3 regions of the Mycobacterium mantenii genome follow, and region 1 is predicted to be linked to each of the others. Evidence: predicted binding sites of a transcription regulator. Region 1 holds the regulator's gene; each other region holds the start of a gene.
What was found. Region 1 encodes LexA, which represses DNA repair genes until DNA is damaged. Its sites were predicted from a motif close to CGAACANNTGTTCG; they were not measured.
Positions count from the first base shown of each region.

Region 2: G6N50_RS07960 (HNH endonuclease signature motif containing protein) is a predicted target of LexA. The motif match lies at 1,995-2,008, and genes of this name have one in related genera.
Region 3: ruvC (crossover junction endodeoxyribonuclease RuvC) is a predicted target of LexA. The motif match lies at 6,797-6,810, and genes of this name have one in related genera.

Region 1 is NZ_AP022590.1:348,897-359,266, forward strand. Features, by position in the region: gene G6N50_RS01735 (LGFP repeat-containing protein) at 1-2,145, shown strand, start outside; gene lexA (transcriptional repressor LexA) at 2,161-2,859, opposite strand; gene G6N50_RS01745 (LysM peptidoglycan-binding domain-containing protein) at 3,172-3,666, shown strand; gene nrdR (transcriptional regulator NrdR) at 3,812-4,276, shown strand; gene G6N50_RS01755 (peroxynitrite isomerase) at 4,318-4,803, shown strand; gene G6N50_RS01760 (PhzF family phenazine biosynthesis protein) at 4,828-5,514, opposite strand; gene G6N50_RS01765 (alpha/beta fold hydrolase) at 5,560-6,591, opposite strand; gene G6N50_RS01770 (proteasome assembly chaperone family protein) at 6,655-7,626, opposite strand; gene G6N50_RS01775 (trypsin-like serine peptidase) at 7,844-8,680, shown strand; gene sthA (Si-specific NAD(P)(+) transhydrogenase) at 8,842-10,257, opposite strand; gene G6N50_RS01790 (DUF4192 domain-containing protein) at 10,370-10,370, shown strand, end outside.
Region 2 is NZ_AP022590.1:1,782,479-1,792,848, reverse strand. Features, by position in the region: gene G6N50_RS07970 (M20/M25/M40 family metallo-hydrolase) at 1-1,297, shown strand, start outside; gene G6N50_RS07965 (YbhB/YbcL family Raf kinase inhibitor-like protein) at 1,334-1,864, shown strand; gene G6N50_RS07960 (HNH endonuclease signature motif containing protein) at 2,158-3,537, shown strand; gene G6N50_RS07955 (GreA/GreB family elongation factor) at 3,829-4,311, opposite strand; gene G6N50_RS07950 (GreA/GreB family elongation factor) at 4,308-4,922, opposite strand; gene G6N50_RS07945 (Rv1733c family protein) at 5,267-5,896, opposite strand; gene G6N50_RS07940 (PucR family transcriptional regulator) at 6,082-7,605, opposite strand; gene G6N50_RS07935 (quinone-dependent dihydroorotate dehydrogenase) at 7,807-8,877, opposite strand; gene G6N50_RS07930 (DUF5703 family protein) at 8,910-9,179, opposite strand; gene G6N50_RS07925 (YncE family protein) at 9,176-10,225, opposite strand; gene G6N50_RS07920 (hypothetical protein) at 10,363-10,370, shown strand, end outside.
Region 3 is NZ_AP022590.1:490,381-500,750, reverse strand. Features, by position in the region: gene car (carboxylic acid reductase) at 1-2,306, shown strand, start outside; gene G6N50_RS02640 (hypothetical protein) at 2,370-3,062, opposite strand; gene G6N50_RS02635 (DUF1304 domain-containing protein) at 3,194-3,577, opposite strand; gene G6N50_RS02630 (hypothetical protein) at 3,736-4,425, opposite strand; gene ruvB (Holliday junction branch migration DNA helicase RuvB) at 4,562-5,620, opposite strand; gene ruvA (Holliday junction branch migration protein RuvA) at 5,617-6,216, opposite strand; gene ruvC (crossover junction endodeoxyribonuclease RuvC) at 6,213-6,779, opposite strand; gene G6N50_RS02610 (DUF4178 domain-containing protein) at 6,960-7,571, shown strand; gene G6N50_RS02605 (DUF2617 family protein) at 7,589-8,104, shown strand; gene G6N50_RS02600 (DUF4247 domain-containing protein) at 8,101-8,532, shown strand; gene G6N50_RS02595 (DUF350 domain-containing protein) at 8,558-9,013, shown strand; gene G6N50_RS02590 (polyamine aminopropyltransferase) at 9,010-10,370, shown strand, end outside.

The DNA of each region.
Region 1 (10,370 bases):
GCACTGGCCACCGTATTGCTGGCCCCCACGGCGGTAGCGAGCCCGATCGGCGACGCCGAGGCGGCGATCATGGCCGCATGGGACAAGGCCGGCGGTGACACGTCGCCGCTGGGTGCCCGCAAGGGCGATGTCTACCCCGTCGGCGACGGTTTCGCCCTGGACTTCGACGGCGGCAAGATGTTCTTCACCCCGGCCACCGGGGCCAAATTCGCCTACGGGCCCGTCCTGGACAAATACGAGTCGCTCGGCGGGCCGGCGGGCAGCGATCTGGGCTTCCCGACCATCAACGAGGTGCCCGGCCTCGCCGGTCCGGACAGCCGGGTAATCACATTCTCGGCCAGCGACAAGCCGGTGATTTTCTGGACCCCCGAGCACGGCCCGCACGTGGTGCGCGGCGCCCTCAACACCGCCTGGGACAAGCTCGGCAGCTCGGGCGGGGTGCTCGGGGTGCCCGTCGGCGACGAGACCTACTCCGGCGAGGTGTCGTCGCAGAACTTCAGCGGCGGCCAGGTGTCGTGGAACCGGCAGACGAAGCAGTTCACCACCGAGCCGCCGGCGCTGGCCGACCAGTTGAAGGGCCTGCAGGTGGCGATCGATCCCACCGCGTCGATCAACACGGCCTGGCGCGCGGCCGGCGGACCCACCGGACCCTTGGGCGCCAAGCAGGGCGGGCAATATCCCGTCGGCGGCGACGGCATCGCCCAGAACTTCGCCGGCGGCAAGGTGTTCTTCACCCCGGCCACCGGCGCAAACGCCGTCGAGAGCGACATCCTGGCCAAATACGAGTCGCTCGGCGGACCGGTCGGCAGCGACCTGGGATTCCCCACCACCAACGAAACCGACGGCGGCATCGGGCCTTCCAGCCGCATCTGCACTTTCTCCGCCGCCGACAAGCCGGTCATCTTCTGGACCTCCGACCACGGCGCGTTCGTCGTGCGCGGGGCGATGAGGGCCGCATGGGACAAGCTGCGCGCCCCCGCCGGCAAACTGGGTGCGCCGGTCGGCGACCAGTCCGTGAGCGGCGATGTGATCTCGCAGCAGTTCACCGGCGGCAAGATTTCGTGGAACCGGGCGAAGAACACGTTCACTACGGAACCGGCCAACCTGGCGCCGTTGCTGTCGGGCCTGCAGGTGTCGGGCCAGAATCAGCCGAGCACTTCGGCCGTGCCGGCGCATCCCAAGAAATTCACCTGGCACTGGTGGTGGCTGATGGCCGCAATTCCGGTGCTGGCGCTGCTCGTGCTGTTGGTGTGGATGCTGTTCGTCTGGCGCCGGCGCCGGTCCGGGCACGAGGACGCCGCGGGCTACGCGCCCGAGCACGGCGGGGATTTCGGTTATGACGCCGAAGGGCCCTGGGGGCGGGACGATTCCGACCTCGACGCCGAGCCGCTCCGGCTGAGCGCGCCGCAGCAGCCCGAACCGGCACCGGAGGCCGCGCGGGTCAGCTGGCAACGTCAGATGCCGGCCGAGAGTGAATACGGGTTCACCGACGCTGATCCCGACGCGATCGTCACCGACTCCATCCCGGTCGTCTCCGAGGAGATGCTGTCGGAGGCCGACTATGCCGATGCCGGAGCCGACTACACCGACTACACCGACGGCGTTCCCGAGGTCGCCGAGTCCGAGACGGCCGACGACGCCGCATACGTCGACGCGGATGAATACGATGCTGGCTACGCGGACACGGAGTATGCCGAGGACGAGTATGCCGACGTCGCCGTTCCGCACACCCCGCCGGACACCGAAGCCGTGACCGGCGCCCTGGAAACCGCCGAGCCCGAGGACGAATACCACGAGCTCGCAACGCCGGAGCAGGACGTCGAGTCCCTAGAGGAGACCCCCGCGGACGTCGGGACGGGAGCCGGTGCGGTCGCGGCCGGGACGCTGGCACGAAGCGGTCGGCACGCCGCCGCGGACGACGAGGACGGCTCGGAGAACGGTTTGGCGGGCCCGGACGGACGCCCCACGATTCACCTGCCGCTCGATGACCCGTACCAGGCGCCCGAGGGGTACCCGATCAAGGCCAGCGCTCGTTACGGCCTGTATTACACGCCGGGCAGCGACCTGTATCAGGACACGCTCGCCGAGATCTGGCTGTCGAGCGAAGAAGTCGCGTTGGCCAACGGCTTCACCAGGGCCGACTGATTCGGCCTGGGCGGGTCACACCTTGCGGATGACCGTGACAACCTTGCCCAGCACGCTCGCGTCATTGCCGGGGATGGGGTCGAACGCCGGGTTGTGCGGCATCAGCCACACCTGACCGCCGGCGCGTTTGAATGTCTTGACGGTGGCCTCGCCGTCAAGCATCGCCGCGACGATGTCGCCGTTGTCGGCGACGTTCTGCTGACGCACCACCACCCAGTCGCCGTCACAGATCGCGGCCTCGACCATCGAGTCTCCGACCACCTTGAGCAGGAAAAGCGTTCCTTCGCCGACCAATTCGCGCGGTAGGGGAAAGACATCTTCGACGGCCTCTTCGGCAAGGATGGGGCCGCCGGCCGCGATGCGCCCGAGCACCGGGACGAACGTGGGCTCCGGCAGGGCATCCGACCCGGCCACCTCGGTGGCGGGCGCCGCCACGTCGTCGTCGGCCCCGCGGACGTCGACCGCGCGCGGGCGGTTCGGGTCGCGGCGCAGGTACCCCTTGCGCTCCAGGGTGCGCAGCTGGTGCGCCACCGACGACGTCGACGTCAGACCGACGGCGTCGCCGATCTCCCTGATGCTCGGCGGGTAGCCGCGGCTGGTGACCGAGGCGCGGATGACATTCAGAATGGTGCGCTGCCGTTCGGTCAGCGAGGTATCGACGGAGTGCAACCGGCCGTCGGGATCGGCCGGTGAATTGTCGTTGCTGTCGCCCATGGCACTGAATGTAGCGGTACCGCGAACAAGAATCAAACATGTGTTCGAGTAGCGTGTCGCCTGGGGCGCATGAGGGCCAAAAGTCCCTGCCGCTGGTGGATCAAGACCCTATAGCCGGTGAATCACACGTGTGTAACTTTTGGGGATATCGGGTATTTGAACTGCAGGCCCAACAGTGACCGGCGAAGTTTGTCGGTGGTGTGATCTAGCGTTTGCTCGTGCGACACGCTTCGCTCAAATGTTCGGGCTTCGAACATACAAGCGATTAGAGTCGAACACACGAGCGAGAGTTAGTTGACCGGAGGAACGAAGATGACAGTCATCCACACGCCTGCGCCGCGTACCAGCAGTCTTCGGCGCCCGATCAACGGTCCCGTCCAGGGTGCTCGATATGGACGAGACGGCCTGACCCGGCCTCGCAGGCCCGCGCCGTCGCGGCCGGCGGTTGCGCCGACGCGCTACTACGGCACCGGGGTGGCAATGTCCGTAGCTCCCCACCGCAGGCGTTCGGCCACCTGGGCTTCGACCATCGGGTTGGCACTGGCCGCCGGGGCGATCACGCTGTGGCTGGGTCTGGTCGCGAACGTCGGCCAGGCGCTCAACGGTGACTCCACGACGTCGGCGGCGCACGTTCCGGACCGGCTCGCCGTCGTCCGCGTCGACGCGGGGGAGTCGCTTCAGGACTTCGCGCACCGGGTGGCGCCCGACGCGCCGACCACTCAGGTCGCCGACCGCATCCGTGAACTGAACGATTTGCACTCGCCCACCCTGATGGCGGGTCAGGCCCTGATCGCCCCGGTCGGCTGACAGCCGTTGTGCGAAAGCGACTCTGGACGGGCGCCCTCGGACGCGAGTGGTGAGGCCGTACGTCGGGCGGCTCCATTAGCCGTGCAGGTCAGCGCGCGGGTACGCTCAGAGTCCTGCGGTACCTCGTCACGGTGAAGGAGCGGTCATGCATTGTCCGTTCTGCCGTCATCCCGACTCCCGGGTGATCGACTCGCGCGAAACCGATGAAGGGCAGGCGATCCGCCGCCGCCGATCCTGTCCCGAGTGCGGACGACGGTTCACCACCGTGGAGACCGCCGTCCTGGCGGTGGTGAAACGCAGTGGCGTCACCGAGCCGTTCAGCAGGGAGAAGGTCATCAGCGGCGTGCGCCGGGCTTGCCAGGGGCGTCAGGTCGATGACGACGCGCTGAATCTGCTGGCCCAGCAGGTCGAAGACACCGTGCGCGCCGCGGGTTCGCCGGAGATCCCCAGTCACGAGGTCGGCTTGGCCATTCTGGGGCCGCTGCGCGACCTCGACGAGGTGGCCTACCTGCGGTTCGCCTCGGTGTATCGGTCCTTTGAGTCCGCGGACGATTTCGAGCGTGAAATCCAGGCGCTTCGGGAGCACCGGGGAGTGGCGACCCCGGGCTGACGAAAACCGGGCTGGCTCCTCAGCGGGCTAGGCTCGGTTCCATGCCCACTGACTTGCATCCCGACCTCGCGGCGCTGGCCCCCCTGCTTGGGACCTGGTCCGGCCAGGGCGCGGGTAAGTACCCGACGATCCCGCCCTTCGACTATCTCGAAGAAGTCGTGTTCTCCCATGTCGGCAAACCGTTTCTGGCGTACGGGCAGAAAACCAAGGCGGCAGCCGACGGCAAGCCGCTGCACGCCGAAACCGGCTACCTTCGCGTGCCCCAACCGGGCCACGTCGAACTGGTTCTGGCGCATCCCAGCGGCATCACCGAAATCGAGGTCGGCACCTACTCGGTCACCGGTGATCTCATCGAAATGCAAATGTCGACCACGACCGTCGGGTTGACTCCTAGTGCCAAAGAGGTGACGGCGCTGGGTCGTTCCTTCCGCGTGGACGGCGACGAGCTCTCTTACACGGTGCAGATGGGTGCGGTCGGGCAACCGTTGCAGGACCACCTCGCCGCGGTGCTGCACCGGCAGCGCTGAGCCCTCCGAGGGCGTGCGACGCCGTCAGTCCAGGTGTCTCACACCGTCATTGACGACCCGCCCGGCCACCCGGACCCAGCCTTCGGCGCTCCACGTCGTGTCGATGACCGAGCCCCTGCCCTGGGTGATCCGCAGGCTCTGGCTCAGGTAATCGGTGATCCGCATCGCCGCCGAACCGGTTGCCTCGTCCTCGACCACACCGAGGTTGGCGGCGAACATGCGCACCCGCAGCGACCCGGCCGCGCGGTCGACCCAGGCCCACAGGTAGTGGGCGGCATCGTCGGGAAAGTCCGCCGGATCCGCGGCCAGAACCTCGTCGGGCGAAGCGAATTCGTGCAGGGCGAAGTCGGGTGCCCACTGCGCGCGGGCGTTGATGCTGGCGCGGTGTTCGTCGTAACCCACCTGCACGAGCCCGGCCGGTACCTGCAGCGTGTTGATCGGCGAACCGACCTCGCGCAGCCACCACGTCGCGCCGACGGTCGGGTGGCCGGCGAACGGCAGTTCGGTTCGCGGCGTGAAAATGCTGGCGTGCGCGGTGGAGGAGCCGGCCGCCGGCAGGTCGACGAAAACCGTCTCGCTGTAGCCCAATTGGGTTGCCAGCCGCTGCCGGTGCGCCGGGTCGACCTGGCGGGCGTCCACCACGCCCAGCGGGTTACCGAAGTTGCCGCCCGAATCGGTGAACACCCGCAACACCGTCACGTCGATCCCCATGGCCCGACTGTACGGCGCCGGAGCCGGTTGCCCCGACCGAGGTGATCAGGTGGCGCTGCGCTCGTCGGATCCCATGGCGTTGAGCACGGCGACGCGAGTGGGAGCGGGGCCCGAGACGGCCCGCTCGCCGCCGCCGGTGCGCAGCAACCCGCGAAGGTTGGCCTGGTCGTATTCGGCGGGATCGGTGGAGTCGATGAAGCGCTCGACGACGTCGATGAAACGCGCCGGGTCGTCGTGAAAGGGGAAGTGGCCCGATCCTTCGAAGATTTCGAGCCGGGAGCCGGGCATCGCGGCATGCGCCATCCACGCGTGCCGGACCGGAACCACCACATCCTTTGTGCCCCAGACGATCTGTACTGGGATGGCCTCGGTCAAATAGCAGCGGTCGAGCATGGTGACGATCTGTCCGCGCCAATCCACCACCGCGCGCAGCGTCCGGCTGAATGCCGCGGACGCCGTCGGTTCGGGCAAATCGTCGAGGATCCGCAGCACGTTGGGCAGGTCGCGGCCCAGCCCGCTGCTGCCCAACGCCACACCCAGGACGCGTCCCATGAGCTGAACCGCGGGCAGCACCAGCGGCAACCGCAGCAGGGCGATCGCTTCGCTGCCCATCGGCAGCGAGGCCCAGCGCAGGACGAAGTTGACGTCTTTGGTCACGCCGCCGGCGCCGACCAGGATCAGCCGTTCCACCAAATGCGGAAATTGGTAGGCGAATTGCATGGCCACGCCGCCGCCCAGCGAGTGACCGATGATGGTGACCCGCTCGATGTCGAGCACGCTGAGCAGGTCACGCATCCCGTTTGCATAGGCCGCGATCGAGTAGTCGGCGCGCGGCTTGTCGGATTGCCCGTGGCCCAGTAGATCCGGGGCGATCACCGTGAAACGCTGGGCGAGCTTGGCCTGCACGGTGTTCCACGTGGTGGAGTTGTCGCCGATGCCGTGGATCAGCAGGATCGCCGGCCCGGAACCGGCGATGCGGTAGGCCCGTTTGTAGCCGTGGATGGTGCGGAACTCGAGTTTGGGTGCGGTCACTTCACGCACCGGGCGGAGCGTGTTTTTGCGCTTCCGCTCGGTCATATCGCCAACCTTGGTGTCGGGCCGGGCTAAGGCCGGTGTGGCTAGGGACTCTTGCTAAGTCGGTCAGGCATGATCGTCGTCGTCGAACTTCTTCTCCGCCTGTTGGGCCAGAAATCGCTCAAACTCTGCGCCCAGCTCGTCGCCGCTAGGCAGATCCTCGTCGCGAGCTAGTAACGATCTGTTCTCCTGAGCGTCGATGAAGGCATCGTACTGGCGCTCAAGCGCGGCCACCACTTGAGCGACCTCCGCGCTCGCTTCGACCTGCTCGTCGATCTTGGCCCGGATCACCTCGGCCGCCTCCGTCAGCGCCGTCAGCGGCAGCTCCAGCGACGCGGTCTTGGCGACTTGCTCGAGCAGCGCCTGCGCGGCGGCGGGGTAATCGGTCTGCGTGAGGTAGTGCGGGACGTGCACGGTATACCCGACGACCTCGTGGCCGTGCTGGCCCATCCGGTACTCCAGCAGGTTGGACGCGCTGCCGGGTACCTGGATCTCCGAGATCCACGGCTGGAAGTTGGCGATCAACTCCGGGTTGTTCGAGTGCGCGGTCATGGTGGTCGGCCGGGTGTGCGGAACGGCCATCGGGACAGTGCCCAGACCGATGGTCTGGCGCACGCCGAGGCGTTCGGCCAGCAACCGCACCGCGGTGATGAAGCGCTCCCACTTGAGGTCCGGTTCCATGCCGGACAGCAACAGGAACGGCGTGCCGACCGTGTCGCGCATCGCGTACAGGCTCAGCTCGGGATCCTCGTAGTGGGTGAAGTGATCGGTCTTGAACGTCATCAGCGGGCGCCGCGAACGGTAGTCCAGCAATTCGTCGATCGCGAAGGACGCGACCAGTTCGGTGTCCAGCACCGCCTTGAGATGCGTGGCCGCCAGCTTGATGGCATGACCGGCGTCGGAAAACCCCTCGAGGGCATGCACCAGCACGGGACCGCGGCCGTCGGACGTCGACAACTGCGGCGCCGGCAGCTCGAGCTCGTACATGCCAGCCTGCCCTGGCTGGTACTGATCACCTGGGTCTTGATGGTGAGCCATCTCCGATCGCCTCCTCTCGGCAATCTCTTCAGGGTGCCCTACCAAGTGTCCCCCGAATCAGGCGGCACCAATATCTATCAGCAAATTTCGTGCCCACGCTGTTAGCTGAAACGCGATAACACCCGGGCGTAATCCGGGATCATCGCATCGAGGACGCCGGCCACCGCGGTGGCGCACCGAGGTGCATGGAAGTCGGCTTGCCGGCGGCCGGTCAGGCATGATGAAGGCGATGCGCATTCGGATCCTGATGCTGTGCTCGGTGGTGGGGGTGGCGACGTTGTTGACGTCGTGTCACCGTCCCATCGAGCAGGTGTCGGGTGCTCCGGTATCCGCTCCGCGCGTCGGTGGCCCGGTGCAGCGGCTCAGCCAGCCCGAGCAGAAGGCCGTCGCGGGCCCGGTCGAGCCGGACCGGCGCATCGGGGCGATCTTCATCGACGGCGGGCCGCTGCACGTCTGCACGGGATCGGTGGTGCATTCGACGGGCGGCAACCTGATCATGACCGCCGCGCACTGCCTGGCCGGAGCCTCGCTGATCACCTTCGTTCCCGGTTTCGCCGGGGACGCCGCACCCGGCCCCGCCGACGTGTGGAAGGCCGACGCGGTCTATCTCGATCCACGCTGGACGGCCAGCAAGGATCCGCACGCCGACTACGCGATCGCGCGGGTCAGCAACGATTCCGGCGCTCCCGTCGAGTCCCGGGTCGGCCTGGCGCTGACGCTGGGTGTGACGCCTCCGCCGGGCAGCCGCGTCACCGTGCTGGGCTATCCCGCGGGGGTGGGCGGATCGCCCATCGGGTGTCAGGCCAACACGTCGGTCACCGACACCGGCTTCCCCGCATTGGCGTGCGAAGGGATGGTGGACGGCACCAGCGGCGCGCCCTGGGTCAGCGGCACCACACTCATCGGCCTGATCGGCGGTCTCGAGCGGGGCGGGTGCGCCGCGAACATGTCGTATTCTGCACCGTTCGACGCGCACACCGCGGAGCTGCTGACCCGTGCCGAGGTCGGTGGGCCCGGCGATCCGGTCTCGGGCGACCTCCAAGACGCCTGTTAGTGGCGATCGCCAGCGCGGGGGAGCCGGGCGCAGCGGGTCGCCGCCGTCGGGCTAGTGGCGATCGCCAGCGCGGGGGAGCCGGGCGCAGCGGGTCGCCGCCGTCGGGCTAGTGGCGATCGCCAGCGCGGGGGAGCCGGGCGCAGCGGGTCGCCACGGTCGGGCTAGTGGCGGAACTGGTTGAGCGCCCGGACTTTGTTCATCACGTCCAGCGCCGCGACCTTGTAGGCCTCGGAGAACGTCGGGTAGTTGAACACGGCGTCCACCAGGTACTCGACGGTGCCGCCGCAGCCCATGACGGCCTGCCCGATGTGCACCATCTCGGTGGCGCTGGTGCCGAAGATGTGAACGCCGAGCACCTTGAGGTCGTCGGTGGACACCAGCAGCTTGAGCATGCCGTAGGAGTCGCCGGCGATCTGGCCCCGGGCGAGCTCCCGGTACCTGGCCACGCCGACCTCGTAGGGGATGGCGTTCTTCGTCAGCTCGACCTCGGTGGCGCCGACGTAGGAGACCTCAGGAATGGAGTAGATGCCGATCGGCTGCAGCTCGGTGATGCCGTCGCACGCTTCCCCGAACGCGTGGTAGGCGGCCAGCCGTCCCTGCTCCATCGACGTCGCGGCCAGCGCGGGGAAGCCGATCACGTCGCCGACGGCATAGATGTGGGGCACCTTGGTCTGAAAATTGTCGTCGACGAAGATCCGCCCGCGGTTGTCGGCTTCCAGCTCGGCGTTGTGCAGATCGAGGTGATCGGTCTGGCCCTGCCGTCCGGCCGAATACATCACCGTCTCGGCGGGAATCTGCTTGCCGCTGGCCAGGGTCGTGACGGTGCCCGCCGACCCGACGTCGACCGCGGTCACCTCCTCGCCGAACCGGAACGTCACCGCCAGGTCGCGCAGGTGGAACTTCAGCGCCTCGACGACCTCGGGGTCGCAGAAGTCGAGCATGTCGTTGCGCTTTTCCACGACGGTGACCTTGGTGCCCAGCGCGGCGAACATCGAGGCGTACTCGATGCCGATGACGCCCGCGCCGACCACCACCATCGAGGTGGGCAGCGACTTGAGATCGAGGATGCCGTCGGAGTCGAGCACCCGGTGTTCGTCGAACTCGACGCCGGAGGGCCGCGCCGGCCGGGTACCGGTGGCGATGACGACGTATTTGCCGCTGATGGTTATCTTTTCGCGCCGCGACGGGTCTTCGACCTCGATGGTGTGCGGGTCGACGAAACGCCCGTGGCCGATCAACAGGTCGACGCGGTTGCGCATCAGCTGGCTGCGCACCACGTCGACCTCCTTGCCGATCACGTGCTGGGTGCGGGCCAGCAGATCGGCCGGGGTGATCTTCTCCTTGACGCGGTAGCTCGCGCCGTAGAGTTCGCGCTGGCTCATCCCGGTGAGGTAGAGGACCGCCTCGCGCAACGTCTTCGACGGGATGGTGCCGGTCTGGACGCACACGCCGCCGAGCATCTGGCCGCGTTCGACGACGGCGACCGACTTACCGAGCTTGGCCGAGGCGATGGCGGCCTTCTGTCCGCCGGGCCCGGACCCGAGGACCACCATGTCGTACTCTTGCGCCGAACTCATGGCTTAAACAGTAAGGCAGCACAACGCACAGTGCTGGGTTCATGCACAGGTCCGCTCCGGCACCCGTCCTCGTGCGCACCGGTTGACGGTGGGGCCCGTCAGCGTGGTGTCCA
Region 2 (10,370 bases), 1.4 Mb from region 1:
GGTTGTCAGCAAGTTGATCCGGTTCGACACCACCAACACCGGCGAACCGGAGACGACCAAGGGTGAGGCCGACTGCGCGCAGTGGGTCGCGGAAAAGCTCGCGGAGGTCGGCTACGCGCCTCACTATGTCGAATCCGGCGCGCCGGGCCGCGGCAACGTGTTCGTCCGCCTGCCGGGCGCCGACAGCTCGCGTGGCGCGCTGCTGATCCACGGACATCTGGACGTGGTGCCGGCCGAGCCGACCGAATGGAGTGTGCACCCGTTTTCCGGCGCGATCAAAGAGGGCTTTGTCTGGGGCCGCGGCGCGGTCGACATGAAAGACATGGTCGGCATGATGATCGTGGTGGCCCGCCAGTTGAAGCGGGCGGGCATCGTGCCGCCGCGCGACCTGGTCTTCGCGTTCATCGCCGACGAAGAACACGGCGGCACCTTCGGAGCGCAGTGGCTGGTCGACAATCGGCCGGAGCTGTTCACCGGCGTCACCGAGGCGATCGGCGAGGTGGGCGGGTTTTCGCTGACGGTGCGGCGCCGGGACGGGGGCGAACGTCGGCTCTATCTGATCGAGACGGCCGAAAAGGGGCTGTCCTGGATGAAGCTCACCGCCCGGGGCCCGGCCGGTCACGGCTCGATGGTGCACGACCATAACGCCGTCACCGCCGTCGCCGAGGCCGTCGCCCGCCTGGGCCGCCATCAGTTCCCGCTCGTGCTGACCGACACGGTCGCGCAATTCCTGGCCGCCGTCAGCGAGGAGACCGGGCTCACCTTCGACACCGAATCGGGTGACCTGCGCGGAGCGATCGAAAAGCTGGGCCCGATGGCTCGCATGCTCAAGGCCGTGCTGCACGACACCGCGAACCCCACCATGCTCAAGGCCGGATACAAGGCCAACGTCGTCCCGGCGATTGCCGAGGCGGTGGTGGACTGCCGGATTCTGCCGGGCCGCAAGGCGGACTTCGAGGCCGAGATCGACGAACTGCTCGGGCCGGACGTGACGCGCGAGTGGATCAAGGACTTCTCGTCCTATGAGACGGGCTTCGACGGGGACCTGGTCGATGCCATGAACGCCGCGGTGCTGGCGTTCGATCCGGGTGCCCGTACCGTGCCGTATATGCTTTCCGGCGGTACCGACGCGAAGTCTTTCGCGCGCTTGGGTATTCGCTGTTTCGGCTTCAGCCCGCTGCGCCTGCCGCCGGACCTGGATTTCACCGCGCTGTTCCACGGCGTCGATGAGCGGGTACCCATCGATGCGCTGCGGTTCGGCACCGACGTGCTGGCCCATTTCCTGACCCACTGCTAGACGACAAACGCACGCTGATCACACGAGAGGACCGCCATGAGCACTGCTCCTGACCCGTACGCATCGTTGCCGAAGCTGCCAACCTTCACGTTGACCTCGCAATCGGTTACCGACGGCCAGCCGCTGGCCAATCCGCAAGTCAGCGGGATCATGGGTGCGGGCGGCGAGGACGTCAGCCCCCAGCTGAGCTGGTCGGGATTCCCGGACGAGACCCGCAGCTTCGCCGTCACCGTCTACGACCCCGACGCGCCGACGGCCTCTGGGTTCTGGCACTGGGCGGTGGCCAACCTGCCGGCCGACGTCACCGAACTGCCCGCGGGCGCCGGCGACGGCAGCAACCTGCCCGGGGATGCGCTGACTTTGGTGAATGACGCCGGGCAGCGCCGCTACATCGGCGCCGCGCCGCCGGCGGGCCACGGCGCACACCGGTACTACATCGCCGTGCATGCCGTGGACACCGAGAAGCTGGATCTGCCCGAGGACGCCAGCCCGGCCTTCCTCGGCTTCAACCTGTTCCAGCACGCCATCGCGCGGGCGGTCATCCACGCCACCTACGAACAGAAGTAGGGCGTGGATTTAGGCTCTCGCCTTCGGGCGTCGGGCGTCGGGCGTCGGGCGTCGGGCCGAAATCACTTGCGCCACTTTCGTCCCGGTGGTTCCACCGCGGCGTGATTTGTCAGTGGGCGGTCGTAGCATTCGAACATGAGTTCGATTAGTCGCTTTCAGGGGCACTTGTATGAGGCACTGACGCCTGCCGAGCTGCTTGACGTGGTCGGGGAGTACGCGTTTCTGATCGGCCAGTTGAAGGCAGCCAGGTACGAGCTGTGCAGCCCGTTCGCACGGCCGATTGGGCCGTGCAGATGACCGTGACGGACCGCGAGCAGATTCAGGACGACGTCGACACGTTGTGCGCCGTGGCTTCTCGTTTTGAGGAGCATTCGTATGCGGCACTGACCAACCCGGAACGTCTGGGAATCTTGGAGAAACTCGAATGCGTAACACGCAAACTCCAGACGCCAAGGCATCAACTGATCAATCAGGTTGGCGAGCAGTCGGATTCGACGGAGTTGGGTGGCAAGTTGTCCTGGGTGTTGGCCGATCGGCTGCATATCAGCCGGGCCGAGGCCGGCCGGCGCATCGCTGAGGCGGCCGATCTGGGGCCGCGGCGGGCGTTGAGCGGTGCGCCGTTGGCGCCGGTATTGCCGGCGACGGCGGCGGCCCAGCGTGACGGGGCGATCGGGGCCGATCATGTGGCGGTGATCCGGCGGTTTTTTCACCAGCTGCCCGAGTCGGTCGACGTCGAGACCTGCGTGCACGCCGAGCAGCATCTGGCGGCCAAGGCCGGCGAGTTTGGGCCCGAGCAGTTCGCCAAGCTGGCCCGGCGCCTGATGGATTGTCTCCATCCCGATGGCAGCTACACCGACGAAGATCGCGCGCGGGTGCGCGGGCTGGTGCTGGGCACCCAGCAGGCCGACGGCATGTCGCGGCTGAGTGGATGGCTGACGCCGGAAGCCAGGGCCAGTTGGGAGGCGGTGCTGGCCAAGCTGGCCGCCCCGGGCATGTGCAACCCCGACGACGACACCCCGGCCGTGGACGGCGCCCCGTCCGAGGAGGCGGTGCGCCGCGACACCCGCAGTGCCGCCCAACGCCATCACGACGGGCTCAACGCCGCGCTGCGCGCGATGCTGGCCAGCGGACAGTTGGGGCAGCACAACGGGCTACCGGCGTCGATCGTCGTGACCACCACGCTCGCCGACCTCGAACGCACCACCGGCACCGGGTTGACCGGCGGGGGCACCCTGCTACCGATGTCCGACGTCATCCGGCTGGCCCGCCACGCGCATCACTATCTGGCGATCTTCGACAAGGGCAAGCCGCTGGCGCTCTACCACACCAAACGCCTGGCCTCACCCGGGCAACGAATTGTCCTGTACGCCAAGGACCGCGGATGCACCGCACCGGGCTGCGACGTCGCCGGCTACTACTGCGAGGTCCACCACGTCCAAGAGTGGGCCACGACGTACCGCACCGACATCGACCAACTCACCCTGGCCTGCGGACCCCACCACCGGCTCCTCGACAAGGGCTGGACCACCCGAAAACGCGCCAACGGCGACACCGAATGGATCCCACCGCCACACCAAGACCGCGGCCAACCCCGCACCAACACCTTCCACCACCCCGAGGATCTGCTGCGCGAGCACGACGGCGAAGGCGACAACGCAGCGGGCGCAGCTTAAGGCGCCGACTCGCCGGGTGGCCGCGCCGCCGAGCGGGGCGAAGCCGACAAGCGAGATGTGCCATCGAGTTCGACCGACTCACATGCGTCCGTACGCGACGGCCATGATCAGGCCTAAACCCGCTAGCAAGAGGAACATGATCGCCACCGGGTCGATTACTTCGAAGACCATGTGATCACCTCTGGGCGCGCGGGACGTCAGCGATGGACGATTGGGCACCCGGTGCATGCCCAGTTGCCGGTGTATGTGGTTGTAATTCAACATATTCAGGCGCGATGCGATGAATCGGGGTCATATAATCGGCCATGACTTCAAACCGGCCTTGTGAACCCCGTACGGCACCGCTTCAAGCAGTGTGACGTCCAGGGTCGCACCACTGGGCAGGGTATAGGTGCGTCGTTCGCCGGGGCGTGCGCCCGCGATCGCGGCGCCTAGCGGGGACTCGTTGGAGTAGACCTCGATGTCGCTGTATTCCGCGCCGCGAACACCGAGGAGGAAGGTTTCGGTGTCACCGGTATCGTCGTAACGGACGGTCAAGACCATGCCGGGCTCGGCGATCCCGTCGTCGGGTGGGTCCTCGCCGACGACGGCATTGACCAACAAATCATGAATTCGTTGGATCCTGGCCTGCCACGCGAATTGGACAGCGATCGCGTTGTCGTCCGGCTGACCGTCAACGTTTGCGCTGCTGTGCAACATACGTAACCTGGCCAGTTCCCTTTGTAGCCGCTCATAGCCGTGCGGCGAAATCCACACGGGTGGTGTGCTGGTCATATTCGTTGCTCTCCGTATGTGGTACTTAAGGTTTCGGCCCGCGCGACGCGAACGTGGTTGGCGCGGTTGGTTTCCGAGATATGCTGCGTCAGTTGCGTGCTCGGGCCGCTATTGACGTTGCGTCGCGGTGGACTGCCTGTGACCAGCCCCTGTCGTAGGTGCATTTCATACGGCACGGCCTCCACCAGCGTCACCAGTCGACCTGTCTCACCCGGAATTGAGTAAATGCGTTGGTCGCCGGGACGCGCGCCGGCTATTGCGCGACCCAGCGGCGACGCCATCGAGTAGACCTTGATCTTGGCGCCTTCGCTGCCGCGTCTGCCGAGCAGAAAAGTTTCGGTTTCGCCCGTGACGTCGTAGCGAATGGTCAAAACCATGCCCGGTTCGGCGATTGAGTCACCGGCGGGATCCTCGCCCGCCTCGCCAACGACCGCCTTCGCCAACAGGTTCTGTATCTCGCGAATACGACGCTGTCGCGCTGAGCGATTAGCGTCGAAGTCCATCATGTCGTCGGGGACTTCGACGATCAGCCCCGACCGCAACGCGTTGAGTTTGTTCCGCAATCGGGTGTACTGCTGTCGTGTCATCCAGATGGATTTGGTGCTCGTCACTTTGAGCGATGTCCTTTCGTTTGTCGAGAGGCGTCGTCAGGGGCGGGCCAACGGAGGCAGCCGCCGCTGACGACTCGGAGGCCCATGGTGGGCGAAATTCCGGTGCGGTATAAAGGTTTTCGTGAGGCGGTTGACTCCATGGTGGCGTATGCGGGCCCGAAGGTGTTTGCCGGAAACCGACAACTGCGGTGCGAAGCATTGTCACGCCCCGACAACGCCTCTGCCGAGGCCGCCCCGAAACGGCTACAGCCCAAGTGGCGAGAGCGCCTCATACATGCGGAAACTCGATCCCCGCAGACGCTCACGCGGAGACTGTGCTGCGAATTACAAGGTGGACGCGATGCTTATCGTCGCTCGACGAGGCGGTCGAAGCTCCGTTGCCATCGGTCGTAGCGGATTCGGTCAAGGGTGATCCGTGCGCGTGCAAATAGGGCCGCTGCCAAGAGGCTCACGGCCCACCAGGTCGCTACCGCGAAGGTCAGCGCTTCGTCGCGGGCGGTATTCAGCGGTCGGGCAACGGGAAGGCCCTCGTCATCTACCCAAATCTCAACATCGTCGCCAATTTTGGCCGTCAGCGGCGCGGTGACGTCGCCGGTGCGTTCGGCCCCGGCGGCAAACCATCGGGCAGGAACCGTCACTGTCGGGCTCTCAAGGTTGCGGCGAGTGTGGCTCTCCCCGATGACAGTGGCGGTCACCGGGCGGCGAGTCTGGACCTGCTCGGCGTAGTGGCGGCTACGAGAATCATGGACCGCGGTGCCCACGGCTGCACCGATAGGTACGGCGATCAGCGACACCGCAACGGCCAACACCAAAATCAGCGCCTCCACCCGGTCCGTGGTGCGTATCAGCGGATTGCGACCAAACAGCCGCACGAACAGCCTTCGCGGCAAAGGCACGGTGAAGGTCTCCATCGCGGCGTCATCATCTGGTCGGTGGTCGGCGATCGATTGATGATCGGGGTCTGAGGTGGACATCGAAACTTTCCTATCGCAGAGTCGGCCTGGGTTTGCGGTACCGCGCGGCGGGCGGATACCAGCCGTCACTCAAACCTGCCCGCTGGGTTGGCAACCTTCATGATGGTGCGGATGGTCGCCGCCAGCTTTGCCGCAGCCAGACAACTACGGGGCCGCGCGTTATCGGGTTCCGACAGCGCCCCTGGTCAGTCGGTGTCGATAGCCGCGAGTTCTATCATCATCGCCAGCCGCTTTCTGGCATCGCCTAACGGCAGATTGGTGATCTCGGCCATCTTGCGCAACCGGTAACGCACGGTGTTTTCGTGCACTCCCAGCTGTTTACCGGCCTCGGTCGGGTCGCCCTGGGCCGCCAGCCATGCCCGCAGCGTGGCCGCGTAGTCGGTCCCGTGGGCGCGGTCGTGGCGGCCTAACTCGGCCACCGGCCCACGGGATGGGGACCGGCCGGAGCGCGCCGCGGTGCGCAACCGCTGCAGCAGGATGTCAGCCCATGACTCGTCATAGACCGGAGGCGGGATCCCGGGTGACATCTCATGCAGCGCAAGACATTCCTCGGCTTCCTGGCGTGCGGCGGCGAGGTCTGTCACCTCAGCGCCGCCACTTACGCCGGCCAACACCGTCACCTGTTTGGGAAGGGCCGCCCGCAAACCGGTTACCCAGCGCCGCGCATCCGCCGCTTGCCCGCCGGGAAGCAGCGTGTAAACGATATTGCCCGCCAAGGCGCTGCGCCCCGGCCGTGACCAGCCGAACCCAGTGGTGGCACGCTCGAAAGCCAACAACAGAGCGGCATCGCGGTCATCGCCGATGAACGCTTGCAGCGCGATCACCCTCAAACCGTCGTGCGGCAGACCCAGCCTGCTCGCCACCATGGCGGCATCAGCGGTGCCCTCCAGCAACCGGATCACCAGTTCGGATTCGACTTGGCGCTCCAAATCGGCGCTGGCCCGCGAGCGTAGAAGATGCAGGGCCACCGTGTGCGCACCCTCGGCCAAGGCGGTGCGCGCCGCTTCGTTCAGCGGCGCCGAACACGCGACCCACACCGACCCGATCAGCTCTCCGCCGGAGCGCACCGCCACCACCATGCGCCCGATCAAGCCGTGTTCGGAGTCCTTTGGGACAAACAGCGGCTCGTCGGAGACCCTCAGGTGTGCGAACACGCCCCGAGCATCAAACAGTGCGCGCAGCTGCTCCGGTGTCTGCCGTTCCAGGATCGTCTGCACCCGCGCCGGGTCGGCATGTTGCTGCAGTTTCGAATACGCCAGCACCCGCAACAGTCGATCGTGTATGACAACTGAACTGCCGATAGCGTCCGCCAGGCTATCGGCCAACGCGAACAGATCCGTTGGGCCACGACCGGATTCAGTCTCACGGCCCTCGAGCACCAGCCCGTAGACGACCGCACCCACCTCGCTCCACGTGACCGTCTCGTCGACCACCATGACCGCGCCGACCTCGGCGTCTTTGTCGAACGCGATCGGCTCCTCACCGTCGCGTACCAACACCACGACAGCACGCGCTGAAGCTGCCCACTGCACCGCTTCGCGGAGGGAGCGGGCACCGATGGCCAGCAACACATCCCCTACCACCACACGATCCGGGGCGGATTCGTGGATCACCACGCTGCGCAGTTCAGTCGACCTGGGCACCGACGACCAACGCAACCGGACTCCATAACCACCAAGCACGTTCACCAAGCGGTCCAACGTGATCACCAGCCGCTCCTTATGCCGAACTGGTAGTCAGCCTAGCCAGGAGTGGAGCGGGTCCCGCGAAAATCTATTTCCGATTTTCTACTGGTCCTAAGCGATCACCAGCACGGGTTCGTCATGCCGGCGGCCTTCTCGTGCTCGACCGCGCGATCGCAGCGGCGCGGGATTGCGGCACATTGCGGGTCGGGTCCGGACGGGCACTCCTCAATCCGGTGGGTGGGCCGCCGAGCCGACGGCATCACTGAGCGAGGCGAAACCACCGTCGCGCAGCCGCTGCGCGATGCCGTCGTGAATTTTCTTGACCCACAAGCCTCCTCCGTAGACGAAGCCGGTATAGCCCTGCAGCAGCGACGCGCCCGCGGTAATCCGCTCCCACGCGTCGTCCGCCGTCTCGATGCCCCCGACACTGATCAGCACCAGGCGATCGCCGACACGGCGGTAGAGCCGGCGCAGCACTTCCACGGCCCGGCGTGCCACCGGCGGCCCGGAGATACCACCCGGACCCAGCTCGTCGACGCCCGGTGTGTTCAAACCTTGCCGCGACACCGTGGTGTTGGTGGCGACGATGCCGGCCAGGCCCAATTCGACTGCCAAATCGGCGATTTCGTCCACGTCGGCATCGGACAGATCCGGCGCGATCTTCACCAGCACCGGTGTGGACGTCTCGGCGAGCACGGCCGACAGGATGGGCCGCAGCGACTCGACCGCTTGCAGATCGCGCAGCCCGGGCGTGTTCGGTGAGCTGACATTGACCACGAGGTAGGACGCCAGCGGGCCGACCAGGCGGGCGCTCGCCCGGTAATCGTCGACGGCGGCGTCGGCAGGCGTCACCTTCGTCTTGCCGATGTTGACCCCAATCGGCACTTCGGGCCGCTGCCGCGAAAGCCGCATCGCCAGCGCGCCGGCGCCGAGGTTGTTGAAGCCCATGCGGTTCAGCAGGGCGCGATCGGCGGGCAGCCGGAACATCCGGGGGGCCGGATTGCCGGGTTGCGGGTTGGCGGTCACCGTCCCGACCTCGGCGTAACCGAAGCCCAGCGCGCCCCAGGTGAGCAGCCCCAGGCCGTCCTTGTCGAAGCCGGCCGCCAGCCCCAGCGGCCCGGGGAAACGCACCCCGAACACCGTGCTGGCCAGCGCCGGATCTGCCGGGGCCAGCAGCCGGCTCAGCAGCCGTCGTGCCCAGCTGACCGCTGTGACACCACGCAACAAGGCGAAAACCAGCGTGTGAATCCGCTCGGGCGGGATCACAAAGAACAGCCGCCGCAGCACGCCGTACATCCGATGTCCGCCTTCGCGTGGCTGGGCGGCCGTCACAGTTCCGGCTGGTCGGGCCGTCGCCCCTCGGAGTTGGCGCTGTCCAAACGAGACTTCTTGCGGCGCAACAAAACTCGCCTGCTACCATCGGTGTAAAGCCGCACCCTGGTCAATTCCCACCCGCGGTATTCGGCCTCGATGGACAATCGGGTGGACGCGCTGATCCGGGTCACTTCCGGAGGCAGGCGCAGCGGCGCCCATTCGTATTCGTCGGACATCTCCGTGTCCCAGCCTGCGGGCAGCCTGCTCCGCCGCGCCGCGGTCAACGCGTACCCGCCGCGTGCTCGATGACCTGAACTCCGGCACCGGAACCCGACACCACGTACAGGGTGTCTGACGCTTCGTCGAAGGCCAGCGAGTTCGGTTGCTGCACGGTCGGGTAACGCACCTTTTCGACGGGAATTCCGGTGGATAGATCGTAACCAACGACGATATTGGAAACGGTCTGCGAAACCCAGGCTAACGCGCGGGAACCGGCCAGGCCGTATGGCGCCTGCGGAACCGGGTAGGCCTGACGCAGTATCAGCGGATCCACGCCGTACACCAGCAGCTGGCCGCCGCGGGTATCGGCGACCAGCACCCGGCCCGCCGGATCGGCGGCCATGGTGGTGGCGCCCCGCCCCGCCCGCAGCGCCTGCTGGGCACGACCGTCGGCGTCGATCGTCGTCACCGACGTTTGTCCACGGTCCAGCACTATCGTCGTATTCCCTTGTGTAGCAAGGGAATCGACGCGCGCAAAAATCTTATTGTGATTGGCGACGGCCGCACTGGTGCCCGGCGCCGGGGAGGCCGGTGTTGGAGAAGCAAGGGTGTACACCGCGCCGTCGGCGCTGCCCAGCACCAGCCTGCCGTCGGCGCGCTGCGCCACCGCGGTGAATTCGGTTTGGGAGGCATCTTCGACGGCCACCTGCGTCGCGCGGCCGGTGGCCAGCTCAACCGCGAAGTAGCCGCCACGCGCGGCCAGGTAGACGGTTCCGTGACCGTCATCGGCCAACGCGGCCGCCGGTCCCGGCAGCCCGACGACGTGGGGTGTGACCTGCGGTCCGCCGAAGACGGTGACGCTGGCGGGCGCGGCCGGGTCGGCGCCCGGCGTCAGGACGGCCAGCTGGTGGGTGCCGGCGTCGAAGACCGCCGCCGCGGCGGAACCGGCAAGGGGCCGCACCGCGCCGGCCGGCTGCTGCGACGCCGGCGGCGACACGGCGGGGCGCGCCGCTTCGATGGTGCGTGGCGCGGTACTGAGCGGATTCGATGAACAGCCGGCTACCGTGATCAGCAACACCGCGAGACTCCACAAACCGCCCTGACCTGCCAGCTTGTGGCGTCCTAGTCGTGGCGGCAATTCGTTTCCCTCGTGGTGCGGCGGTGGAACACAAATTCTAGGGAACGCCTTCGCATTCACTAGGGCCATGCCGCCTGCGTCCAACCCTACCGGCGAGGTATGGTCGGCTCATGGCCGT
Region 3 (10,370 bases), 140 kb from region 1:
ACCTGATGGACGGCTACGGCTCGACCGAGGCCGGAATGGTGTTGCTCGACGGCGAGATTCAGCGTCCGCCGGTGGTCGACTACAAGTTGGTCGACGTTCCGGATCTGGGTTACTTCGGCACCGACCGGCCGCATCCGCGCGGTGAGCTGTTGCTGCGGACCGAGAACATGTTCCCCGGCTACTACAAGCGGCCCGAGACCACGGCCAACGTTTTCGATGAAGACGGGTACTACCGGACCGGTGACGTGTTCGCCGAGATCGCCCCGGACCGCCTGGTGTACGTCGACCGCCGCAACAATGTGCTCAAGCTTGCGCAGGGCGAGTTCGTGACGCTGGCCAAGCTGGAGGCGGTGTTCGGCAACAGCCCGCTGATCCGCCAGATCTACGTCTACGGCAACAGCGCCCAGCCCTACCTGCTGGCCGTGGTGGTGCCGACCGAAGAAGCCTTGGCGGACAACGACGTTGAGTCACTCAAGCCGAAGATCGCCGACTCGTTGCAGAAGGTCGCGAAAGAGACCGACCTGCAGTCCTACGAGGTGCCGCGCGACTTCATCATCGAGACCACCCCGTTCACTCTGGAAAACGGTTTGCTGACCGGGATCCGCAAGCTGGCGTGGCCGAAGCTCAAGCAGCACTACGGGGAACGGCTCGAGCAGATCTACGCCGACCTGGCCGCTGGACAGGCCAACGAGCTGGCCGAACTGCGCCGCAGCGGTGCCGAGGCGCCGGTGCTGCAGACCGTGAGCCGGGCCGCGGCCGCCATGCTGGGCGCGGCGGCCGGCGACCTGTCCCCCGACGCCCACTTCACCGATCTCGGTGGAGACTCGTTGTCGGCGTTGACATTCGGAAACTTGCTGCGCGAGATCTTCGACGTCGACGTGCCGGTGGGTGTCATCGTGAGCCCGGCCAACGACCTGGCGGCCATCGCCGACTACATCGAGGCCGAGCGGCATGGGTCCAAGCGGCCGACGTTCGCCGCCGTGCACGGACGCGGCGCGACCACGGTGCGCGCCAGTGACCTCACCCTGGACAAGTTCCTCGACGAGGCCATCCTGGCCGCCGCGCCGAGCCTGCCCAAGCCGGCGACCGAGGTGCGCACGGTGCTGTTGACCGGCGCGACCGGATTCCTGGGCCGTTACCTGGCGCTGGACTGGCTCGAGCGGATGGACATGGTCGACGGCAAGGTGATCGCCCTGGTGCGGGCCAAGTCCGACGAGGAGGCGCGCGCCCGGCTGGACAAGACGTTCGGCGTTGGCTCTCCCGAAGGCGACCCGAAGCTGTTGGCGCACTACCAGAAGCTGGCCGCCGACCACCTCGAGGTCATCGCGGGTGACAAGGGCGAGGCCAACCTCGGCCTGGACCAGCAGACCTGGCAGCGGCTGGCCGACACGGTCGATGTCATCGTCGACCCGGCGGCGCTGGTGAACCACGTGCTGCCCTACAGCGAGCTGTTCGGGCCCAACGCGCTGGGCACCGCGGAGCTGATCCGGATTGCGTTGACGTCCAAGCAGAAGCCGTACACGTACGTGTCGACGATCGGTGTGGGTGACCAGATCGAGCCGGGCAAGTTCGTCGAGAACGCCGACATCCGGCAGATCAGCGCCACCCGCGAGATCAACGACAACTACGCCAACGGCTACGGCAACAGCAAGTGGGCCGGCGAGGTGTTGCTGCGTGAGGCCCACGACCTGTGCGGTCTGCCCGTCTCGGTGTTCCGTTGCGACATGATCCTGGCCGACACCACCTATGCCGGACAGCTCAACCTGCCGGACATGTTCACCCGGCTGATGCTGAGCCTGGTCGCCACCGGTATCGCGCCCGGTTCGTTCTACGAGCTCGACGCCGACGGCAACCGGCAGCGGGCGCACTACGACGGCCTGCCGGTCGAGTTCATCGCGGCCGCGATCTCGACGCTGGGAGCACAGATCACCGACAGCGACAACGGTTTCCAGACGTACCACGTGATGAACCCGTACGACGACGGCGTCGGACTCGACGAGTACATCGACTGGCTTGTCGAGGCCGGGTATTCGATCGAGCGCATCGACGATTACTCCGAGTGGCTGCGGCGGTTCGAGATGTCGCTGCGGGCCCTGCCGGATCGGCAGCGCCAGTACTCGCTGCTGCCGTTGTTGCACAACTACCAGAAGCCTTCAGTGCCGATCAACGGCTCGATGGCGCCCACCGATGTGTTCCGCGCGGCGGTGCAGGAAGCGAAAATCGGCCCCGACAAAGACATTCCACATGTCTCGGCGCCGGTCATCGTCAAGTACATCACCAACCTGCAGTTGCTCGGACTGCTCTAAGGTAGGCCGAAAAACAAGTCGCCCAGCCCTTTTCAGGGCTGGGCGACTTGTTTTGTGTGGAAACTACTGCTGCGGGTGCGGCCAGCGCAGATACGCGGCTTTGGCGCCCGTCCCGGCGCCGGCACGGTTATGGCGCCATCCCCGCTTGGGCTCGGGGTCCGCCGAGGATCGCGGCTTGGTAAGCGCGCCCGAGGAGACCTCGGCCGGCTCGTAGACCGAATCCCGGTATGGCTCAACGCTCGGCGCGGCAGCGGCGGGTTCGCCCACCACCGGGTGCACGTCGCGGGCCAGTCGCACGGCGGTGCGCGCCAGCACGACGCCACCGACGAAGATGATCAGCGCGCCCAGGCCGGAGAAGTACGTGACCTCGAGCACCGCGCGCTTGCGTTCGGTCGCGGCGATGGGATCACCGGCGGAGCCGATGCCCAACAATGGTGCGACCTGACCGCCCACCACGAACCAGGCGCCGGCCAGCACGGCCAGCCAACCGCCCAGCATGGCGGCGACCCGGTTCCCGGCGACGATCAGCAACAAACCGCCCAACGCGGTGGCCGCTCCCGGCGCCACCTCCAGCCAGCCGCGGGCTGTGCTCCACGCCCAATCCCGGTCCGGTGTGTAGGCGAAATTAAAATGCGGACCAACAAACGGTATTAACGCCCCCCAAGCTCCCAAAATGACCAGGAGCAATCCGCTGACCGCGCCGCGCGAGCGCGGCATGCTCAGCCCGCGCGGTTGGCCGTCTTCTGCGTATTTCATGACATCCCCTCGTTGAATACCGGGCTTGATTCCGGCCTGGGATGGTTACCCAGCGCTTTCCACTACTAACCCACGGGAGAGTCGAAAGCCACCGCTAGCTGTGGCTTTTGAGGCTGCTGAGACTCGTGTTACTAGTGAAGTCCGAACAGCAAGAGCACGATTGCGATCGCCGGAAAGGCGCCCTGCGTCGCGGCGGCGCGCGCCTTCTCGCGGTCGGACGCGACCAGCACCACCGCGGCCGCGGCCATCGACCCGACGCCGGCGAAGATGAGCGCCGCGCCAATGCCTTTGTGCCCCAAGGTAACTGCGGCGATGCCCACGCCGGTGACGATGGCCAGGAACAGGTTGTAGAAGCCTTGGTTGAAGGCGAGGAGCTTGGTGGTTTCGGCCTCGGCCTCGGTGGTGCCGAACGTGGCGCGGGTGCGCGGCGAGGTCCAGGTCAACGATTCGATCACAAAGATGTAGACATGCAGCAACGCCGCCAGCGCGGCGACGACCAATCCGGCGGTGATCATCGCTTCCTCCTCGCTGGTCGAGGCCGGCGCGGCGGCCGGATTGCGCATATTTCGGCGCCGGTGAACTTTACCGACCAGCGGTTGGCCGGGCCAGCCTGACGCGAATCGGCACCGGTAGCCCAGGGCTACCGGTGCCTCCCGCCGTGCTTGGTTACCGGCTACGCGCCCGCGTGGTGATGCCGGTGGAACAGGCCGCCGCCGGCGCGCCGACGGAACAAGCCACGACCGGTGCGCCCGCGGGGCTCCGCCCCGGCCGCCGCGGCGTCCGCCCGCGCCGCCGCCGGGGCGCGCGTCTCGTCGTACATGGCCGGCTCAGCCGTCGGAACGGCCTCGCCCGCCACGGGCGCCGGGGGCGTCACCACGACGTCGCGTGCGTGCCGAACGGCCAGGCGGGCCACGGCGGCCCCGCCCAGGAACACGATCAGGGCGCCCAGACCGGTGAAGTAGGTGACCTCGAGCAGGGCGCGTTTGAGGTCCGTCGCCGCCATCGGTTGACCGACGTCGCCGATGCCCAGGGTCGATGCGAACGCGCGGCCGACGACGAACCAGGCGCCGCCGGCCACCGCCAGCCACCCGCCGAACACGGCGCTGGCACGGTTACCGGACATGAGCACAAGCAGGCCGCCCACCGCTGCGGCGGCCCCGGGCAGCACCTCCAGCCAGCCCTTGGCCGTGGTCCACGTCCATGCCGGGTCGGTCATGTAGACCCAATCGATGTTGGGGCCGAAGAACGGCACCAAGGCACCCCACGCACCCAGGAGTATCAGGAGTGACCCGGTTAGCGCGCCGCGGGTACGTGGCATGTACAGCGCGCGAGGGCGGTCGTAGTCGTGGCTCGTGGTCCTCATCGGAACCTCCTTCACAGATATCACTGCTGTGAGGCTGGTTACCCGAACGTTCGGGCCATGGCTCGGCGCGAAGGTCACGATTTGGTCGCGAAACGCATCCGGGGCCGTCGACGGCCCAGCTACCTACTGGTCGCGATCAGTCGAACAGGCCGGCCTGCCCGAGGCCGGTGACCCCGGCCGGGGGGGCCAAGCCGAGGTGCGTCCACGCCTGGGCGGTGGCGACCCGGCCCCGCGGCGTCCGCGCGACCATGCCGGCGCGGACCAGGAACGGTTCGCACACCTCCTCGACCGTGGCGGCCTCCTCGCCCACCGCCACCGCCAGCGTCGACACCCCGACCGGGCCGCCGCCGAAGCTACGGGTCAGCGCCGAGAGCACCGCCCGGTCCAGCCGGTCCAGGCCCAGCTCGTCGACGTCATAGACCGCCAGCGCGGCCTTGGCGACGTCGCGGGTGATCACGCCGTCGGCGCGCACCTCGGCGAAATCGCGAACCCGGCGCAACAACCGGTTGGCGATCCGCGGCGTCCCGCGCGAGCGCCGGGCGATCTCCTCGGCCGCGTCGCCGCCCAGTTCGATGCCCAGGATTCCGGCGGAGCGGGCCAGCACCCGCTCCAGCTCGGAAGGCTCGTAGAAGTCCATGTGCGCGGTGAACCCGAACCGGTCCCGCAGCGGGCCGGTCAGCGCGCCGGAGCGGGTGGTCGCGCCGACCAGGGTGAACGGCGCCACCTCCAGCGGAATCGACGTCGCCCCGGGACCCTTGCCGACCACCACGTCGACCCGGAAGTCCTCCATGGCCAGGTACAGCATCTCCTCGGCGGGCCGGGCGATGCGGTGGATCTCGTCGATGAACAGCACGTCGTGCTCGACCAGGTTGGACAGCATCGCCGCCAGGTCACCGGCGCGTTCCAGCGCGGGCCCGGACGTCACCCGCAACGAGGATCCGAGCTCGGCGGCGATGATCATCGCCAGCGACGTCTTGCCCAGTCCCGGCGGGCCGGACAACAGGATGTGATCCGGTGTGCCGCCCCGGTTCTTGGCGCCCTCGATGACGAGCTGCAGCTGTTCGCGCACCCGCGGCTGGCCGATGAACTCGTGCAGCGAACGCGGTCGCAGGCTGACCTCGATGTCGCCCTCGCCGGGCGCCAGCGCGCCGGAGACCTCCCGCTCGGCGTAGTCGTCCCCGTAGTCGTCGGTCATCGGGACTTACCCAGCAGCGACAGGGCCGCGCGCAGGGCGCCGGACGTCGTCGCGTCCTGTTCGGTGGCCAGCACCTTGTCGGTGGCCTCTTCGGCCTGCTTGGCGGCGAAGCCGAGCCCGACCAGGGCCTCGACCACCGGCCCCCGCACCGCGTGCCCGTTCACCACCGAGGAGCCGCCCGGCGCGCCCGCTATGCCGGCACCGACCTTGTCCCGCAACTCCAAGACCATCCGTTCGGCGCTGCGCTTGCCGATGCCCGGCACCCGGGTCAGCGCGGTGACGTCGCTGTCGTGCAGCGCCTGGCGCAGCGCCCCCGCGTCGTGCACGGCCAGGGTCGCCATCGCCAGCCGGGGCCCCACCCCCGACACCGACAGCAGCGTCGAGAACAGGTCGCGGCTGTCGGCGTCGGTGAAGCCGTACAACGTCATCGAGTCCTCGCGGACGATCATCGCGGTGATCAGCCGCGCCTCGGTCCCGGTCCGCAACGTGGACAGCGTCGACGGGGTCGCGTTCACCCGGTAGCCGACGCCGGCGGCCTCGATCACCACATGGTCGAGCGCCACCTCGAGGACCTCGCCGCGCACCGAGGCGATCATCGCGCGGCCTTCAGCTTGGCATCCAACTTGGCTTTGTATTTCTGTCGCTGTTGGGCGGCCATGGTTTCGGCCGCGGCCATCCGGGCGATCATCGGCGCCCGCCAGCAGTGACAAATAGCCAACGCCAGGGCGTCGGCGGCGTCGGCAGGTGTCGGTTTCGCTTGCAGCGCAAGGATTCTGGTGACCATCGCGGTGACTTGCGCCTTGTCGGCCGCGCCGTTGCCGGTGACCGCGGCCTTGACCTCGCTGGGGGTGTGGAAGTGCACGTCGACGCCGCGCTTGGCCGCCGCCAGCGCGACCACCCCGCCGGCCTGGGCGGTGCCCATCACCGTCGACACATTCAGCTGGGAGAACACCCGCTCGACGGCCACGACGTCCGGCTGGTGGGTGGCCAGCCAGTGCTCGACGGTATCGCTGATCTGCAGCAGCCTCTCGGCAAGCGGTGCATCCGACGGCGTGCGCACCACGTCGACGTCCAGCGCGACGACCGTGCGCCCGCGCCCGCTTTCGACGACCGACAGACCGCATCGGGTCAGGCCGGGATCGACGCCCATCACCCGCATTCCCGCTCCCAACTAGTAGAACAGCTGTTCGATAGCCTAGCGGCCGGCCCCGACGGGTCCGGGTAGGACACGCGGCGCCGCGGCCGATTCCCGGGGGTGACGTTAGGGCGCCGAACCCGCGAAAAAGCTGTTAGCTTTAGCCCACGTTCGCTCAAGCATCGTGGCAACGGAAGGGTTGGCGTGGGATCTCTGCTGCTCATCATCGCCGTGGCGCTCTTCATCGCATCCATCGTGGTGCTGGTGGTGGCTTTGCGGCGGCCCAAGCAACCGGCCCAGCGGGACGGACGTCCGGATCCACTCGCGTCCGACGCGATGCCGCAGTTCGGGCCGCGCCAACTGGGCCCCGGCGCCGTCGTCAGCTACGGCGGCGTCGACTACATCGTGCGCGGGTCGGTCACCTACCGCGAGGGCCCGTTCGTGTGGTGGGAGCACCTGCTGGAAGGCGGCGACCAGCCGATCTGGTTCAGCGTCGAGGAGGACGACGGGCGGCTCGAACTCGCGATGTGGGTCACCCGCAAGGACGTGCCGCTGCGGCCCGGCGACCCCTACGTCGTCGACGGCGTGATGTTCCACGAGTCCGAACGCGGCCGGGCCTCCTACACGACCGAAGGCGCCACCGGCCTGCCGGCCGGCGGCGAGATGGAATTCGTCGACTGCACCAACGCCGACGAGTCGGTGCTGCTCTCGTTCGAGCGCTGGGCGTCCGACATGCCCTGGGAGGTGTCGACGGGCAAGTCCGTGTCGCCCGGCGAGATCACCGTGTACGCGGCGCCCCCGCCCGCCTCGGCGTAGGGCACGAGGTCTGCTCGGTGCCCCTTCATCGGCTCGCCGTGACCCCGGCGGACGTATCCGGCGAACGGCTGGGACTGGCGCTCAACACGCCCCTCCCCACGCCGCTGGCCAGCTGCAGGCTGGATCACCCCGGCGGTGGCGCCGCGCTCCTGCTCGGGGTGCTCGGCGCCTCACACGTCGTCGCGGTCGAGCACGCGGCGGGCCGATTCTCCGAGGAAATCTCTTGCACCGCACGCACTCTCGGGGCCGACCTGCCCGCGCGCACCGACGCGCCCGGCTACTGCCTGCAATCTTGTACCGACACCCACGACGAGGCGAGCTTTCGTCGCCTCGCGCAGGACCTGCGCGACCGTTGCGCCCGCGGGGCCGGCTGGCTGGGCGGCACGTTCCCCGGCGATGACGCCGCGCTGACCGCGCTGGCCGCCGAACCTGACGGCGCCGGCTGGCGCTGGCAGACCTGGCATCTCTATCCGAACCGTCCCGCCGGCAGCGGCGGAACGGTGGTGCACACCGCCAGCCGGTGGCGCCCGTGAGCCGCAATCGCCTGTTCGTGATCGCCGGTGTGCTGGGCCTCGCCGGGGTGACGTGTCTGATCTTCGGAATCATATTGCTGCAGAAGAACATTGCGTCGTATGTCGCCGGCCACTATCACGAATACGCCCGCGACGTGAACGGGACCCGCTACCAGTGCACGGGGTCGCCCGAACAGGTGGCCGACACTCTGGCCGACTACCAGGAACCCGACGCGCGAGCCGACAACGACAAAACCGAGTACCTGCGCTACAACAACAACATCGTGATCGTCGGCCCCGACGGCAACTACCCGTGCAGCATCCGCGTCGAGCCGCTGAGCGCCGGATACAGCCACGGCGCCTTCATCTTCCTGGGCCCCGGATTTTCCCCCGGATCCCCGTCGGGCGGCGCCGGAGGCACCCCCGGCGGCCCCGGCGGAACCAAGTGACGGCACCACCGCAAAGGAGAGCACCATGTACCTCGCCGTCGAGATCGGCACCGTCGACCTCAATCCCGTGCTGAAAGGCGCGGTCGCGACGATCCTCTACTTCGCGGTCGGCATGGCCGTGCTGCTCGTCGGGTTCTACGCGGTCGACGTGCTGACCCCGGGAAAGCTGCGCCAGTTGGTGTTCATCGACCGCCGGCCCAACGCTGTCGTGGTGGCGGGTGCGATGTACATCGCCCTGACCGTCGTCATCATCACCGCCATCGCCAACAGCTATAGCCAGCTGGGCCAGGGCCTCGTCGGCGTGGCGGTGTACGGGCTGATGGGGGTCATCCTGCTGGGCATCGCGCTGTTGGCCATGCATCTGCTGATACCGGGCAGTTTTCACGAGCACATCGACGAGCCGGAGCTGCATCCGGGATCGTTCGCGGTGGCGCTGATACTGCTCGCCGTGGGAGGGGTGACCGCCGCGGCGGTGTCATGAGCGCTGTCGATGTGCGGACGCCCGAGGCGACGCCGCCCGAGGCGACGCCGCCCGAGGCGGCGTCGGGGCGGTGGCGGGCGCTGTTGCTGGCCGCCGTGGCGGCGTGCGCGGCGTGCGGCATCATCTATGAACTCGCGCTGCTGACGCTGTCGGCCAGTCTCGACGGCGGCGGGATCGTCGCCACCTCGCTAATCGTCGCGGGTTACATCGCCGCGCTGGGCGTGGGTGCCCTGCTGGTCAAACCGCTGCTGGCGCACGCCGCGATCACCTTCATCGCCGTCGAGGCGCTGCTGGGTATCATCGGTGGGCTCTCGGCGGCGGCACTGTACGTGGTGTTCGCCTTTGTGGACGGGTCGACGTGGGTGCTGGCGGTGAGCACGGCGCTGATCGGAGGCCTGGTCGGCGCCGAGGTGCCGTTGTTGATGACGCTGTTACAGCGCGGACGGTCCGCGGGTGCCGCCGATGCCGGCCGCACCCTGGCCAACCTGAACGCCGCGGACTACCTCGGCGCGTTGCTGGGCGGGCTGGTCTGGCCGTTCCTACTGCTGCCACACCTGGGAATGATTCGAGGCGCGGCGGCCACCGGCATGATCAACCTGGGGGCGGCGGCCGTCGTGGCCATTTTCCTGTTGCGCCAAGTGGTTTCGACGCGCCAGTTGCTGCTGGCGCTGTGCGCGCTGACCGCCTCGGCCGGACTGCTCGCCACCCTGCTGCTGCGTTCGGCCGACATCGAAACAACGAGCAGGCAAAGGCTTTACGCCGACCCGATCATCGCCTACCGGCACACGGCCTACCAGGAGATCGTGGTGACCCGCCGCGGCAACGACACCCGGCTGTACCTCGACGGCGGCCTGCAGTTCTCCACCCGCGACGAATACCGCTACACCGAAAGCCTGGTCTACCCCGCCCTCGGCAACGGTGCGCATTCGGTGCTGGTGCTCGGCGGCGGCGATGGCCTGGCGGCTCGCGAATTGCTGCGCCAGCCAGGCATTTCCAAGATCGTGCAGGTCGAGCTCGACCCCGCCGTAATCGACATCGCGCGCACCACGCTGCGCAACGCGAACGGCGGTTCGCTGGACAACCCGCGAGTCTCCGTGCTGACCGAGGACGCGATGAACTGGTTGCGCCGACCCGATGTGGATCGCTTCGACGCGGTCATCGTCGACCTTCCCGATCCCGACACACCCGTCCTGGGCCGGCTGTACTCGACGGAGTTCTATGCGCTGGTCGCCCGCGCGCTGGCCCCCGGTGGGCTGATGGTGGTGCAGGCGGGCAGTCCCTTCTCCACCCCGACGGCGTATTGGCGGACCGCCTCGTCGATCCGGGCCGCCGGCTACGCGGTCACGCCTTATCACGT